One region of the Comamonas sp. DB36 genome, then DNA from elsewhere that is predicted to be linked to it. Evidence: riboswitches for the same ligand, from Rfam matches in the RefSeq annotation. Region 1 holds a riboswitch; each other region holds the start of a gene.
What was found. A riboswitch is a leader RNA that binds a small molecule or an ion and turns the genes downstream of it on or off. The one in region 1 is predicted to bind cobalamin.

Region 2: another riboswitch for cobalamin. It lies ahead of ACSVDO_RS23490 (ABC transporter substrate-binding protein); the one in region 1 lies ahead of ACSVDO_RS07845 (TonB-dependent receptor).
Region 3: another riboswitch for cobalamin. It lies ahead of ACSVDO_RS11495 (TonB-dependent receptor domain-containing protein); the one in region 1 lies ahead of ACSVDO_RS07845 (TonB-dependent receptor).

The regions. Positions count from the first base shown of each region.
Region 1 covers NZ_CP196631.1:1,642,199-1,647,119, forward strand. Annotated here, with positions in the region: gene ACSVDO_RS07825 (LysE/ArgO family amino acid transporter) at 1-79, shown strand, start outside; gene ACSVDO_RS07830 (hypothetical protein) at 89-409, opposite strand; gene ACSVDO_RS07835 (MetQ/NlpA family ABC transporter substrate-binding protein) at 597-1,385, opposite strand; gene ACSVDO_RS07840 (hypothetical protein) at 1,403-1,612, shown strand; cobalamin riboswitch at 1,645-1,885, shown strand; gene ACSVDO_RS07845 (TonB-dependent receptor) at 2,098-4,257, shown strand; gene ACSVDO_RS07850 (ABC transporter substrate-binding protein) at 4,260-4,921, shown strand, end outside.
Region 2 covers NZ_CP196632.1:549,603-554,523, reverse strand. Annotated here, with positions in the region: gene ACSVDO_RS23505 (pseudoazurin) at 1-316, opposite strand, end outside; gene ACSVDO_RS23500 (ABC transporter ATP-binding protein) at 313-1,110, opposite strand; gene ACSVDO_RS23495 (FecCD family ABC transporter permease) at 1,107-2,132, opposite strand; gene ACSVDO_RS23490 (ABC transporter substrate-binding protein) at 2,161-3,171, opposite strand; cobalamin riboswitch at 3,313-3,542, opposite strand; gene ACSVDO_RS23485 (S8 family peptidase) at 3,764-4,921, shown strand, end outside.
Region 3 covers NZ_CP196631.1:2,490,428-2,495,348, reverse strand. Annotated here, with positions in the region: gene ACSVDO_RS11500 (ABC transporter substrate-binding protein) at 1-532, opposite strand, end outside; gene ACSVDO_RS11495 (TonB-dependent receptor domain-containing protein) at 514-2,367, opposite strand; cobalamin riboswitch at 2,430-2,660, opposite strand; gene ACSVDO_RS11490 (CopD family protein) at 2,668-3,138, opposite strand; gene sstT (serine/threonine transporter SstT) at 3,149-4,375, opposite strand; gene rlmB (23S rRNA (guanosine(2251)-2'-O)-methyltransferase RlmB) at 4,619-4,921, shown strand, end outside.

The DNA of each region.
Region 1 (4,921 bases):
CGTGCTGGACGCGCTCACGGGCGTGATGATGCTGGCGCTGTCGTGGTGGGTCTGGAGCGGCATGGCCGCGCCGGCCTGAGCTGGGCGCTCAGCCCAGCTTGGCGAGGACTTCCAGCAGGTTCCACTGATTGCACTGGATCTGGTAGTGGCCTGTCGTGCCATTCTTGTGGCTCTGGGCCTCGACGACGATCACATTGCCCAGCGCGCGCGCGGCCGACAGCGGGCGAATTTTGTCGTACTGATGGGCTTCGGCGATGTCGCCGCGAAACAGCAGCAGCGGCGAGGCGGCATCGGGCTGGCCGTACTTGCGCGCATACAGTTCCAGCGTCTTGGCGCGCGTGACTTCGTTCAGGCCGACAAGCACTGCCTGATCCATGGAAAGGGTGGGGGACAGCGTATCTTCGGACATGGCGGAAATTGGGTGGGTGGATAGTGAGGTGCCGACCGTGCGAAAGCAGCGGCCGGCGTCATGGGCCGGATTTCACCATAACCCGCCCAAATTATGTTGCAGTTTTTACATCTTTATGACGCCCGCATGACCTTGGCGAGTGAAATTCGCGCCGCCGGCTGCAGCCGCAACCCTCCGCCGCTGGCGCTCAGAACGCGGGAACGACCGCGCCCTGGTACTTGTCCTGCAGGAACTTCTTGACGTCTTCGCTGCGCAGCGCCTGGATCAGCTTGGTGATTTCGGGGCTGTTGGCGCGGTCCTTGCGCGCGGCGACGATGTTGGCGTAGGGTGAATCCTTGCCTTCGATGAACAGCGCGTCCTTGGTCGGGTTGAGCTTGGCTTCGATCGCGTAGTTGGTGTTGATCAGCGCCAGGTCGACATCACCGAGCGCGCGCGGCAGCAAAGGCGCTTCGAGTTCCTTGAACTTGAGCTTCTTGGGATTGTTCACCACATCGAGCGGCGTGGGCGTGAGGCTCTTGGGGTCCTTGAGCGTGACCAGGCCCTGCTTGGCCAGCAGCAGCAGCGCGCGGCCGCCGTTGGACGGATCGTTCGGGATGGCCACGGTGGCGCCGTCCTTGAGATCCTTGATGTTCTTGAGCTTCTTCGAATAGGCGCCGAACGGCTCGACATGGATGGTGCCGTTGGGCACGGCGACCAGCGAGCTCTTGCGGTCCTTGTTGTAGCTGTCCAGGTAGGGCTGGTGCTGGAAGAAGTTGGCATCGAGCTGCTTGTCTTCGACGGCCGCATTGGGCTGCACGTAGTCGCTGAATTCGCGCACCTGCAGATCGATGCCCTGTTTCTTCAGCGCGGGCTTGATGTGGTTGAGAATTTCGGCGTGGGGCACGGCCGTGGCTGCAACCTTGAGCACCGCGTCCGCGGCATGGGCGGTCAATGCGAGGGTGGCAAGGGCGATGGCGGACAGGGTTTTCTTCAGCATGACGAACGCTTTCCTGGATGAATTTGTTGAATGAGCGCCAGCGCCGAAACCGGTGGAACTGGGGCGCAGCAGGCCTTAGTTTAGTGCGCTGTGGACGCGATGTGCAGCGAAAAAACGATTTTGGTTATAAGAATGTGGTTTTTTATGCAAATCTATCGTTTTCCAATGCGCCGCGCCTATGCGCACTGATCGTTCCGATGAATCCTCTGGGCGGCGTATTCCATTGATAATGGCGCCCAGGCGGGAATCGGCTGATCCGATCCCGCACAGATGCGAAGGTGCCCCATTCAGGGGTTCAACGACAAGCAGGTGCGCCGCGCTCCAGAGCCCGGCAATTCCTGCGCTGCCCCCGCAACGGTAGGCGAAATCTCAGGTTCTCACGCGGGTCCAACGATGACCCGCAGTCACTGCGCCCGTACAGGGCGTGGGAAGGCGAGGACTGAGCCGGCACACGCCGGCGTTTCGCAAGCCCGGATACCGGCCTTTGCCATCGCTTCGGACGCCGCGGGAGTGCGCATGTCAGGGCAGATGAGGTGGCGGGGCGCGCGCGTTCGGCGGCCTCTTTGCCTGTGCGTGCCCTGCGGTGGGTATTGATCCATGGGCTTCGCGGGTGAGCGAAGCACAGATTTGAAATCATCGCATGCATTCCTCAGGTAGTTCGCGGCCTGCGCCTGGCCGCGCCGTTTTGTCTTCTTCCCCGGTTTCTTGCGGCTTGCGCCTGCAACGCAGGGCCGCGCTGTGCCTGCTGGCCTGGTCAGCCGGTGCGGGCATGGTCCATGCTTCGGCGGAACCCGCGCTCGGCGATGTGTTCGTCACCGCGACGGCGCGTCCCGAAGACCGCGCGCGCATTGCCGCGACCACGCAGACCATTGACCGCGCCGAGATCGAGCGCTCGTCGGCGCGTTCGGTCACCGATCTGCTGGCCGAGCATGCGGTCGGCTTCCTCAGCGAATGGACCGCGGCGCAGACCTCGCTGAACCTGCGCGGCGCGGCCACCGACGGCCAGGGGCGCGACTACCGCGGCCAGGTCGCGGTGCTGCTCAACGGCAGGCGCGCGGGCACGGCCAATCTGTCGAAGCTGAGCCTGTCGGATGTGGAGCGCATAGAAATCGTGCGCGGCCCGGCCTCGGTGGTCTACGGCAGCCAGAACATGGGCGGCGTGATCAACATCATCCTGCGCACGGGCGCCAGCGGCGGCGTCAACCGCGCCTCGGTGGTCGGCGGCAGCGCCGGCCTGTGGCGCGCCGATACGCAGATCAGCGGCGCGAGCGCGCAGTGGGACTGGTACATAGGCGCCAACGCCGGCGGACGCGACGACTACAGCGCGGGCAGCGGCGGCGGCGAACAGCAGAACACCAGCTACAAGCGCCGCGGCGCGAGCGGCGCGCTGGGCTGGCAGATTGCCGACCTGCACCGCATCGAAATGCAGCTGCGCACCGACGGCATCTACAACGCGGGCTTCCGCGGATCGGGCGCAAACATCCACAGCCGCGACAACCGCTACAACCAGTCGGCCGATCTGCGCTACGAAGGCGCCTTGCCCGGCGGCCGCGTGAGCTGGCTGGCCCATCTCTACACCTTCGAGGACGTGGACGAATTCAACTGGGCCTCGCCGGTCATCAAGTCGGGCGTCAATGCCGTGCCGGGAACGGCGCGCGACTACAACATCCGCAAACTGGACGCCAGCGGCCTGCGGCTGCAGCCGCGGCTGCGCCTGTCGGATTCCAACGACCTGCTGCTGGGCTTCGACTACGAGAAGAACCGCCTGCGCTCCGAGCGCGAGCGCAATGCCATGCCCGGCGGCCCCGCGGGCCAGGTCGCGCCCTATGACAACAACCAGACCGAGCACACGCATGCGCTGTATCTGGAAGATGCGCAGAACTTCTTCGGCGATCGCCTGACGCTGCGCGCCGGCGTGCGCAAGACCTGGGGCGAGACGCGCTTCGACCAGACGCCCAACGTGGCGGCCGCACTGACCACGGCGCGCGACTACGACCAGACCACCTGGTCGACCGGCGCGACCTGGAAGGTCGACGACGCCTGGTCGCTGCGCGCGGGCGCGTCCACGGGCTTTCGCGCGCCCACGGCCAGCGAGCTGTCGGCCGATTTCACCGCGGTCGGCGGCGGGCGCAGCTTCGGCAACCCCAATCTGAAGCCCGAAGCCAGCCGCCAGATCGAAGTTGGCAGCACCTGGCGCCGCAGCGCCTGGAAAGTCGATGCCGCGCTGTTCCAGAACACGATCTCGGACCGCATCATCACGGTGTCGCGCGGCCCGACGACCAATACGTCCGACTACGCGAACAACGCCGCCGACATCGTCGCGCGCGGGCTGGAGCTCAGCGCCAACGCCGATCTGAACCAGCTGCTGGGCGTGTCGCTGGGCGGTCCGGTGCTCAGCGTGTTCGGCAATGGCTACTATCACTTCGAGATGAAGGACAAGGGCGCGGCCGCGTCGGCCAACACCGACCGCGTGCAGCGCATGTACCGGTACGAGGCCGCGGGCGGACTGCGGCTGGCGCGCGGCATGGACCGCAATCCCGGCGACTGGAGCGCGCAGCTGACGGCGCTGCTGCGCGGTCCGATGTGGTACGACACCGAAGAGAATCTGCTGATCCCCCAGGGCGAGCCCAGCAGCACTTTCATTCACCGCAAGGGCGCGTTCACGGTCTGGAACCTGCGCGGCGAATACCGCGTGAGCCGCGGCATGAAGCTGTTTGCGGGCATCAACAATATCTTCGACCTGAACCGCCATCCGATCTTCATCGCGCGCGATCAGCGGCCCTGCCTGGCCAATCCCATCTTCCAGAACGGCGGCTGCGGCACCTCGATGCCGGGCCGCGAATGGATGGTCGGCCTGCAGGCGGATTTCTGAGCGTGACGCTGCGCCGGCGGGCTCTCGGTGGGCTGGGGCTGGCCGCGCTGCTGCCTGGCGCAGCGGCGCGCGCTGGCGCTCCCATCCGCCTGCGCGATGCGCTGCGCCGCGACGTGCTGCTGCCCGGCCCGGCGCAGCGCATCGTGACCATCTTCTCTTCGAACACCGAACTCGTCGCGGCCCTGGGCCTGATGCAGCGCATCGTTGGCGTGGAGGAATACACGCGCTTTCCGCCCGAAGTGGCGGGCCTGCCCAAGGTCGGTGGGCGCCTGGGGTTCTCCGTCGATGCCGTGGTCGCGCAGCGTCCCGATCTGGTGATCGTCACGCCCGCGCGCCAGGCCGCGAACCAGCTGGTCGATCCCATGGAGCGCATAGGCGTGCCGGTGATGGTGCTGCTCAGCCGCAGCCTGGACGAAGTGCTGGGCAATGTGCGCCTGGTCGCGCAGGCCGCGGGCGTGGGCGCGCGCGGCGCGGCGCTGGTGCAGTCGCTGCAGCAGCGCTTGCGTGCCGTGGACGAACAGGTGAATGCGCGGGTGGGGGGCCAGCCCGCGCCGCGCGCGCTGATGATCACCGGCCGCCTGGGCAATGGCATGCTGCTGGTCGCGCGGCCCGGCACCTATACCAATGAAGCGATGCTGCGCGCCGGCGCGCGCCATGCGATTCC
Region 2 (4,921 bases), on a different replicon from region 1:
AATGCGGCAGGCATTTGATGCCGTAGATGCCGGCTTCGGTGAACGTCACTTCGATCTCTTCATTGATCTTGCCCTTGAACGGCATGGCGCCGACAGGCAGCATGCCTTCGATGGAGACCGCGTCGTGGCCGCTGCTGCTGGCGAGAAACTTGAGCTTGTCGCCCGGCTTGAGCTTTATGAACTCGGGCTCGTAGACCATGGGGCCGAGCGCGCCGCGGTTGAGCATTCTGACTTCATAGGTTTCGGCGAAGGCCGCGCCGGCGGCCGACAGGCTCAGGAAAACAGCGCCCAGACGGGCAAGCGTGGATAGGTTCATGGGGAAGAGGAATCCAGAGGTTTGAAACGCAGTACCAGCGCGCCGTCCTGGGGATCGACCAGTTCGGCAACCTGTACCCTGAAAACGTCGTGCAGCAGCGCAGGTGTGAGAATCTCGCGCGGTGTGCCCTGGGCCACGAGCCGGCCCGCGCACATCACGGCCAGCCGGTCGCAGGCCAGCGCCTGGTTGAGATCGTGCAGCGCCACCACCTTGGTGATGGGCAGTCCGCGCACCAGCTGCATCAGCGACAGCTGCTGGTGGATGTCGAGGTGGTTGGTGGGTTCGTCGAGCAGCAGCACGCCCGGCTGCTGGGCCAGAGCGCGCGCAATGTGCACGCGCTGGCGCTCGCCGCCCGACAGCGTGCTCCAGGCGCTGCGCTGCTTGTGCTCCAGGCCCACCGCGGCCAGCGCTGCGCGCACGATGCGGCCGTCTTCGGCCGACAGCGGCTGCAGCGCCGACAGCCAGGGCGTGCGCCCCAGCTCCACCGCGTCCCAGACATCGATGGCATCCTGGGTGTCGGCCATCTGCGAGACGAACGCCAGCGTGCGCGCCAGCGCCCTGCGCGGCAGGGCGCGCAGCGCCTGGCCGTCGAGCAGCACCTCGCCTTGCGTGGGCACGAGAATGCCCGAGAGCAAGCGCAACACCGTCGACTTGCCCGAGCCGTTGGGGCCTATGAGCCCCAGCATCTCGCCGGGCCGCACCTCGAGGCTGACGCGCTCGACGATACTGGTGGCCCGCAAGCCGCGCGTGGCCCAGCCCAGGTCGCGCGCCTGCAGCGCGGCCGGCGCACTCATGCCCGGCCCCCGCGACCCTTGAGCAGAATGCCGGCAAACACCGGCGCGCCGACCAGGGCGGTGATCACACCTATGGGCAGCACCTGGCCGGGAATGAGCGTGCGCGAGATCACATCGGCGGCGATCAGGAACACCGCGCCGATCAAGGCGCTGGCCGGAATCAGCCGCCTATGCCGCACCCCCACCATGAAGCGCGCCGCATGCGGAATCACCAGGCCCACGAAGCCTATCGCGCCGACAATCGACACCATCACCGCGGTGATCAGCGCCGCCACCAGCAGCAGCACCAGCTGCACGCGGCGCACGGCAACGCCCAGCGCCGCCGCCGATTCGCTGCCGAACGTGAACGCGTCGAGCGCGCGCGCATGCCACAGGCACACGGCCATGCCGGCAACGGCAATGCATGTGGTCAGCAGGGTGTCGCTCCAGCGCACGCCGCTCAGATTGCCCAGCATCCAGAACATGATGCCGCGCGCCTGCTCGGCGCTGCCCGACTTGGTGATGATCAGCGAAGTCAGGGCGTTGAACAGCTGCGAGCCCGCGATGCCGGCGAGCACGATCTGCGCGCTGTTGCGCAGGCCGCCGCTGCCCGCGGCATGCGCGAGCAGGGCCACCAGCGCGAACGCGCAGACCGCGCCGAAGAACGCTCCCGTGGTCATGGAGATCGCGCCCGCGCCCAGGCCCGCGACCGACACCAGCACCGCGCCCGTGGACGCCCCGGCCGAAATGCCCAGCAGATAGGGCTCGGCCAGCGCATTGCGCAGCAGCGATTGCAGTATCACGCCGGAAATCGCCAGCCCCGCACCGCAGCTCGCAGCGACCAGGGCGCGCGCCAGCCGGTAGTTCCAGACAATGCCCTGGTCAATGGGATCGACCGGATACTGCGCGCCCGCGAGCTGATTGGCCAGCACCTGCCAGACGACGCTGGGCGACAGGCGGGTCTCGCCTATCGCCACCCCCAGCAGGATGGCGACGGCAAGAGCGGCCAGCGCCGCGGAGATCAGGAGTATCAGGCGCAGCATGGGCTGGGGCGGGCCTCAGTCACGTAGATCAGCGCGCCGCGGCCTGCAGCTTGAGCGCGGCCTGGGCGATCTGTTCGATGCCGTCGACCATGCGTATCGAGCCTTGCAGCGCGTCGGCGTCGACGATCACGATGCGGTTGTTCTTCACCGCGTCCATGTGCCTGGTCACCGGGTCGTTCTTCAGGAACTCGAGCTTCTTGCGGTAGTCGTCGGCCGGAAAGCGCCGGCGGTCCATGCGCGCGATGATGAGAATCGATGGATTGGCCTTGGCAATGGTTTCCCAGCCCACGGTGGGCCATTCTTCGGCCGAAGTCACGATGTTGCGCAGGCCCAGGGTCTGCATCATGTAGCCGGCCACGCCTTTCTGGCCCGCCATGTAGGGATCGATCGCCAGATCGGCGCTGGAGAACCACAGCGCGGCGGAGACGTTCTGCAGCTTCGATGACTTGAGCTGGGCCACGGCCTGGGCCTGGCGCTGCGTCAGTTCGTCGACCAGGGCCTTGCCGCGCGCTTCGACATCGAAGATCTGCGCGAGTTGCTGCACGCTCTTGTACAGCGCATTGACGTCATAGGCCGTGGTGCGCGTGCCGTCGGAGCCGCTCAGGTTGTTCTTGCCTTCGCAATCAGAAGGCATGGCATAGGTGGCGATGCGCAGGTCATGGAACTGCTCGCGCGTGCCGACCACGCCTTCCTTGCCGACCATCCATTCGAACTGCGAGACCACCAGCGCCGGGCGCTTGCCTATCACCGACTCGAAGCTCGGGTCGTTGTCGGCCAGGCGCGTCACCTTGTCGTTGACGGCCTTGAACTGCGGCAGCACGGAATTGAACCACAGCGCGGTGCCCGCGACCTTGTCGCCCAGGCCCAGCGCATAGAGCATTTCGGTGCCCGCCTGGCCTATGGTCACGGCCGATGCGGGCGCCTTGTCGAACTTGAGCGTATGGCCGCAGTTGTGCAGCTGCAGCGGATATTCGGTGGCGCTGGCGCTGAAGCACAGCAGGGCGGCAAGTGTGGAAAACGCAAGGCGGCGGACAGGCATCGAAACAGGTCTTTCCAGAAGGGGCAGCGGTATTCTGGAAGAGAGCAAGACCGCAAAGCCACGCTTTCGCGGCGCAGGCAACGGCGCGGCGAAAGCGGGATTTCCGAGAAATTGTTCACTTCCCGGACACCCCGCCGGCAATGATTGATTGACGCTTCGGCAGGTCTCCTGACTGGCATGTCATCACGGCTGCGCCGCCTTCCCAAACTTGCGTTCAGTGGCGTGTGGCGCGCTCGCTCTTTGCCTACAGTTGCGGGGGCAGTTCCATTGCATGGGCAGCCAGACCTTGCAGTCTGGCCGCCACTGGATTCCCTCTTGCGCCGGCATTGCCGGGCGCAGGTCCTTGCGGAGCCGAAGCTGGCGTACTGTAGCCGATCTTGGGGCCGCGGCGCGCAAACTCCCGCCCCCATGGGCCTGTCCCGGCCGCGCCGCGACTGCGGCCGCTGCGTGCCAGCCGATGGCGCCAATCCTTGCCCCGACACGACAGGCCACACAAGTAGGGCAAGCGCTGTTTCAGGCACGCGTGGGATTTAAGACACCACGGCAAGGAACCGCCTCATGAAAATCCACGAATATTCGAATGGAGAATGCAATGAAACGCTACGTCATTCTGCGCGTCAAAAAGGAAGGCGCGCGAAACCTTCATTACCTCGACATCCGGTCCTTCGAGGATCTCAATGGATTGCCCACCATTTCCATGGAGTTCATTCCCGAACATGCGATTGACGAACTGCATGCCGACCCGGAAGTCCAGGCCATTGCGCTGGTAATGCCCACCTGCCTGGTACACCCGCTGGAGGCCGCCGCCCCCTTGGGCGGCCACAGTTGGGGAATCGATGCGGTTCGCGCCGACATCTCCAGATACACCGGTGCGGGTGTGAAGATCGCCATTCTGGACACCGGCATAGACCGGACCCATCCGGCGTTTACAGGCATGGATCTGCTGGAAATGGATTTCAGCGGCGCCGGAAACGGCGATCGCCATGGCCATGGCACGCATTGCGCCGGAACCGTCTTTGGTCGAGATGTGGGGCAACGCATAGGGGTTGCCAGGGGAGTGAATGAAGCGCGCATAGGAAAGATCTTTGGCGACGACGGCAAAGGCCAGTCAGACATGATGTTCCATGGGCTCAAGTGGGCGGTGGAGCAGCGCGTGGATGTCATTGCCCTCTCCCTGGGCTTCGATTTCCCCGGCATGGTGGCGCAGATGATGGGCGAAGGTTGGCCCGCCGACCTGTCGACTTCGATTGCATTGGAGGCCTATGGTGCGAATTTGCGCATGCTTGACGCCATGATGGCGCTGATGAAGCTTCAAGCCGATTCCGGTATTTCACCCATCGTGGTCGCGGCCGCGGGCAACGAAAGCCGGCGCCAGATCAATGCCCAATACCGCATTGCCACCACGCTGCCCGCGGCGGCAGTGGATGTGATTTCGGTAGCGGCAGTGCAACGCGCCGGCGAGAAATTCGCCATGGCGAGTTTCTCCAATACGCTGGCAACCGTGGTGGCTCCCGGTGTCGATGTGACTTCGGCCTGGCCGGGAGGGGGCTTGCATACCCTCAGTGGAACGAGTACCGCCTGCGCGCATGCCGCCGGCGTCGTCGCCTTGTGGCATGAGCATTTGCAGCGTTCGGGCATTCATCCGAACACCGGAAACATCACCCCGCGCATTCTGTACAGCGCCCAAAACGATATCTTCGTGCCCGATACAAAACTGGTCGATATCGGCAAGGGACTGATATCCGCCCCT
Region 3 (4,921 bases), 850 kb from region 1:
TGCGGCCCGCATGGGCGCGCGCCGACTGCGCGACGCGCTCGACTCCGTCCTGCAGGCGCGCGTTCAGCGCCTCGGCGCGCTGCTGCTGCAGCAAGGCGTCCAGCGTGCGCCACTGTGCGCGCATGCCCGCGATATCGTGGGCGTCGAGCGCGAGCACGGGAATGCCGAACTGCGCGAGCTGGGCCATCAGCGGCGGCGAATAGGCCAGCAGCACGACGTCGGGCCGCAGGCGCACGATGGCTTCCACCGACGGCGCGGAAGACTTGCCCAGCCGCGGCAGCGCCGCGATCTCGGGCGGGTGGTTGGAAAACGCATCGACGCCGACCAGGCGCGCGCAGGCGCCGAGCGCGCACAGCGACTCGGTGACCGAAGGCAGCAGCGACACGATGCGCTGCGGCACCCGGGCGAATTCCACCGTGCGGCCCTGGGCATCGCGCACGCCGTACGCCAGCGCGGGCGCGGTCGCAGCCAGCAGCACGCAGGCCGCGAGCAGCCAGGGCGCGAGGCGCGCGCTCAGTTTGCGGGCGCCCATTTCACGCTGACGAACAGGGTGCGGCCCGCGTTGGCATAGCCTTTGGTGGGCGCATAGTCGCGGTCGGCGACGTTGTTGACGCGTGCCAGCAGCGACCAGTCCTTGGCCAGCTGGTGCTGGGCATAGAGGTTGACCACGCCATAGCCGCCCAGGCTGGCCGAGTTCTCGGCATCGACAAAGCGTGCGCTGTAGAGCTGGGCTTCGGTGCCCAGCGTCCAACCTGCAAGCTGGGTGTCGGCCGAGAGCTTGAGCATGCGCTTGGAGCGGTAGGGCAGCAGCCTGCCGTTCTCGAGGTTCTTGGGGTTCAGGAAGTCCAGCGACAGTCCCAGGTTCATGCGGTCCAGGCGCGTCGAACTGGTCAGTGTCAGGCCCTTGAGCTCCACGCTTTCCCAGTTGCGGTAGCAGTTGCAGGCCGGCGAACTGGTGAAGTCATAGGTGATCTGGTTCTTGATCTTGTTGCGATAGGCGACGGCAGACAGCTGCTGGTTACCCGTGTTGTAGTGCAGACCGGTTTCGACATTGGCGCTGCTTTCGGGCTTGAGATCCGCCGCGGCCTGGCCCGTGAAGCGCTCGTAGAGCGTGGGCGTGCGAAAGGCCGTGCCCGCCGACACCACCCAGCGCAGGCTGTCATTGAGCTGCAGCCCATAGCCCAGGCCGCCCGTGGTCTTGCTTTGCTGCTCGCGCACGCGGTCGTGGCGCACGTTGGCGTCGAGCTGGTGCCGGCCGCTGGCATAGCGCCAGCCGGCCGACAGCGAGTTCTGCACGCGCTTGCTGTCGGTGTTCTGCGTCCAGGCGTAATCGGTGTTCAGCCGGTCTTCGCGGCGCTCCAGATCGATGTTGACGCGGCTGTCACCCAGCTTCCACTGGTTCTGCAGCAGGTAGTTGCTGCTGCGGCCGTCGTTGCCTTCGGGGGAATCGGTGAAGCGCCGGATGTCGCTGCGCGCCTGGCCCAGCTGCACCACGCTCTGGTAGGTATCGCTCCAGGCGGCCTGCCAGCGCAGCGTGCCCGAGGTGTTCTTCACGCGGTCGTAGTCGTCGAACGGCGCGGCGCTCTGGTCGTATTGCGCCTTGAGGCGGTTGTGCTGCAGGCGCGTGTCGATCTGGTGAATGCCTTGCCTGTAGCCCGCGTTCAGGCCCAGCGAGCTGTTGCTGTAGCCATCGCGGTCGGGGTTGGGTGTCCAGGGGTTGCCCGGGTTCACGTCGAAACCGTCGCTGCGCTCGTCCGCCACATGCAGGCCATAGCTCCAGCCGTTGGCGCCGCCTTGCAGTCCGGTGGAAATCTTGGAGGTGCCCTGGTTGCCCAGGCCGGCTTCGGTGTATGCACGCAGCGGGCCGTCGCCCTGGCGCGTGAAGATCTGCACCACGCCGCCCATTGCGTCCGAACCGTAGATGGCCGCGGCCGGACCGCGCAGTATCTCGATGCGGTCGATCTGCGCCAGCGGCAGCGCGGCCCACGCTGCGCCGCCCTGCAGTTCCTGACTGTTGAAGCGCACGCCGTCGACGAACACCGCCGTGTGCTGGTTGCCCATGCCGCGCAGGAACACCGAGGTGGTCTGGCCCGGGCCGCCGTTGCGCGTGATCTGCACGCCAGGCACCTGGGCCAGCAGGTCGGCGACGCCCGTGGCGCCGCTGCGCTCTATGGCCGCGCGGTCGATCACGCTCATGTCGGCGGTGACGGTGCGCAGCGGCTGGGCTTCTCGCGCAGCCGTGACCACCAGGGTGTCGAGCGCGGAGCCGGTCTGCGCCCAGGCCGGCGCGCACAGTGCCATGGCGGCAAACGCGCAGGCGTGCAGTCGCACCGCAGCGCCGGTGTTCGGTCGAAAGGAAATAGTCATGAAGGATTACCAGTTCGCGCCCGCGACCCCGCCGGCGCTTCACTCACAAGGTTGCCGCGCATGCAGCAACCGCCTTGTTGGCCGGTATCCAGACTGGTGAATCACGCACATCGCCTTCCCGGCGGCTGCGCCAGTGGCTTGTCGATGCGCGCCGGCCCGAATGTTCGGGCCGCTTCACTCACTGTTGCGGGGGCAGTACAGGCTGGAGCGATGCATTGCGCATCGCCGCCCTGTTTCCCGTTTAACGGCCCGGCAAGATTTGCCGGGCCAGCACCAACGCGGTGATTCTAATCGGCGCTGTCAAACGGACAGCCGCAGTGCCGTGACGATGGCCACGCCTATTGCGAGATTGGCCGCGACCCAGACGCGGATGCTGGCCAATGCCTTGCCGCCTGCGGGCCAGTCGGCGGCCTGCACCGCGCGGTCCAGACGCTTGAACAGCGCAAAGCGGATATGGCCGAAGATGCCGGCCATCACCAGGCCCAGCGCGGTCATGACTTTCCAGGCCAGCGGCATCTGGAACTGCAGTTCGGCCTGGTCCGCCATGTGATAGACCGAGGCGACCATGCCCGCGCCCGACAGCAGTACCACGGCCACGGTCACCAGCATGGCCGCGAAGAAGCGTTGCAGCACGTTGTGCATCAACGGCACGCGCTGCGCGGGCGCCAGCGACTGCACGGCGGGGCGCAGGAAGAAGTGGGAGAACGCCATGCCGCCCAGCCAGACGATCACGGCCAGCAGATGGATGTATTTCAGGGGGGCGAACAGCATGGGACAGGTCTCAGATCAGTGCCGCGTTCTTTCGCTCCTCGGCCTGGCAGGCCGCGGCGGTGAAGATCACGTCGGTGGAGGAATTCAGCGCGGTTTCGGCCGAGTCCTGCAGTATGCCAATGATGAAGCCGATCGCCACGACTTGCATCGACACATCGCTGGAAATGCCGAACAGGCTGCAGGCCAGCGGAATCAAGAGCAGCGAGCCGCCGGCCACGCCCGCGGCGCCGCAGGCGCAGACCGAGGCCACGACGCACAGCAGGATGGCCGTGGGAATGTCGACGACGATGCCCAGCGTGTGCGCTGCGGCGAGCGACAGCACGCTGATGGTGATGCTGGCGCCGGCCATGTTGATGGTCGCGCCCAGCGGAATCGCGATGCTGTAGGTGTCTTCGTCAAGGTTCAGACGCTTGGCCAGGGCCAGGTTGATCGGAATGTTGGCCGCCGAGCTGCGCGTGAAGAACGCCGTCACGGCGCTTTCGCGCAGGCACATCAGCACCAGCGGATAGGGGTTGCGGCGGATCTTGGCAAACACGATCAGCGGGTTGACCACCAGCGCGACAAACAGCATGCAGCCGACCAGCACCGTCAGCAGGTGGGCGTAGCCCAGCAGCGCGGCCATGCCGGCGTCGGCAAACGTTGCCGCGACCAGGCCGAAGATGCCCAGCGGCGCGCAGCGGATCACGCCCTGGATGACGAGCGTGATGGCGTTCGACAGGTCGCCCAGCAGCTTGCGCGTGCCTTCGCTCGCATGGCGCAGCGCCAGTCCCAGGCCCACGGCCCAGACCAGAATGCCGATGTAGTTCGCGCTCAGCAGGGCGTTGACCGGGTTGTCGACGGCGCTGAGCACCAGCGCCATCAACACTTCCTGCACATTGCCCGGCGGTGTGACGCCCGTGGCCGCGGTCTGCAGCACCAGCGTCGAGGGGAACAACATGCTCGCGAACACGCCGACGATGGCCGCGGCCAGTGTGCCGACGACATACAGCCACAGCACGGGGCGAATCAGCGTCGAGTCTCCGGGGCGGTGGTTGCTGATGGACGCCATCACCAGCATCAGCACCAGCACCGGGGCGACGGCCTTGAGCGCCGAGATGAACAGCTTGCCCAGCAGCCCCACACCGGGCGTGGCCGCCGGGAAAAGAAAGGCAAACGCAATGCCGGCAATCAAGGCCAGCACGATTTGCGTCACAAGGCTGGTGCGCTGCATCAGGTGCAGCAATGGCTTGAAGATCATGGAATAAAGAAGAACGAATGGGGCCGAGGGAGCAGGGCGCTGCGGCATGCCGGACGCGGCAGCACGGGCAGCCGTGCCGCGGGAGCCGGGAGTTTAAGCGCTGGGCAAAACCCCGCCGCACGGCAGGATGCTAGGCGGCATGCGGCCTGGCAGCGTAGTTAGCAACAGCATTGGCGCCGATTTGTCGCTTTCGATGCCACCGGGAATGTGCCGGGCATGGGCTTGGGTCGATAATCGAAGGCTATGTCGTCCCCCAAAGTTCTCTTCGGCTTCCACGCCGTAGGCGTGCGTCTGAAGACCGCGCCGCAATCCATCGTCGAAATCTACTACGAGGCTTCGCGCCGCGACGCCCGCATGCGCCAGTTCCTGGACCGTGCGCGTGAAGCCGGAGCGCGGCTGATCGAAGCCGACGGCGAACGCCTGGCCAAGCTTGCCGGCAGCCACGGCCACCAGGGCGTGGCCGCGCGCGTCGAGCCCACCAAGCAGATCACCTCGCTTGACGAGCTGCTCGAAAACCTCGAGGAAAGCGGCGTGAAGAACCCGCTG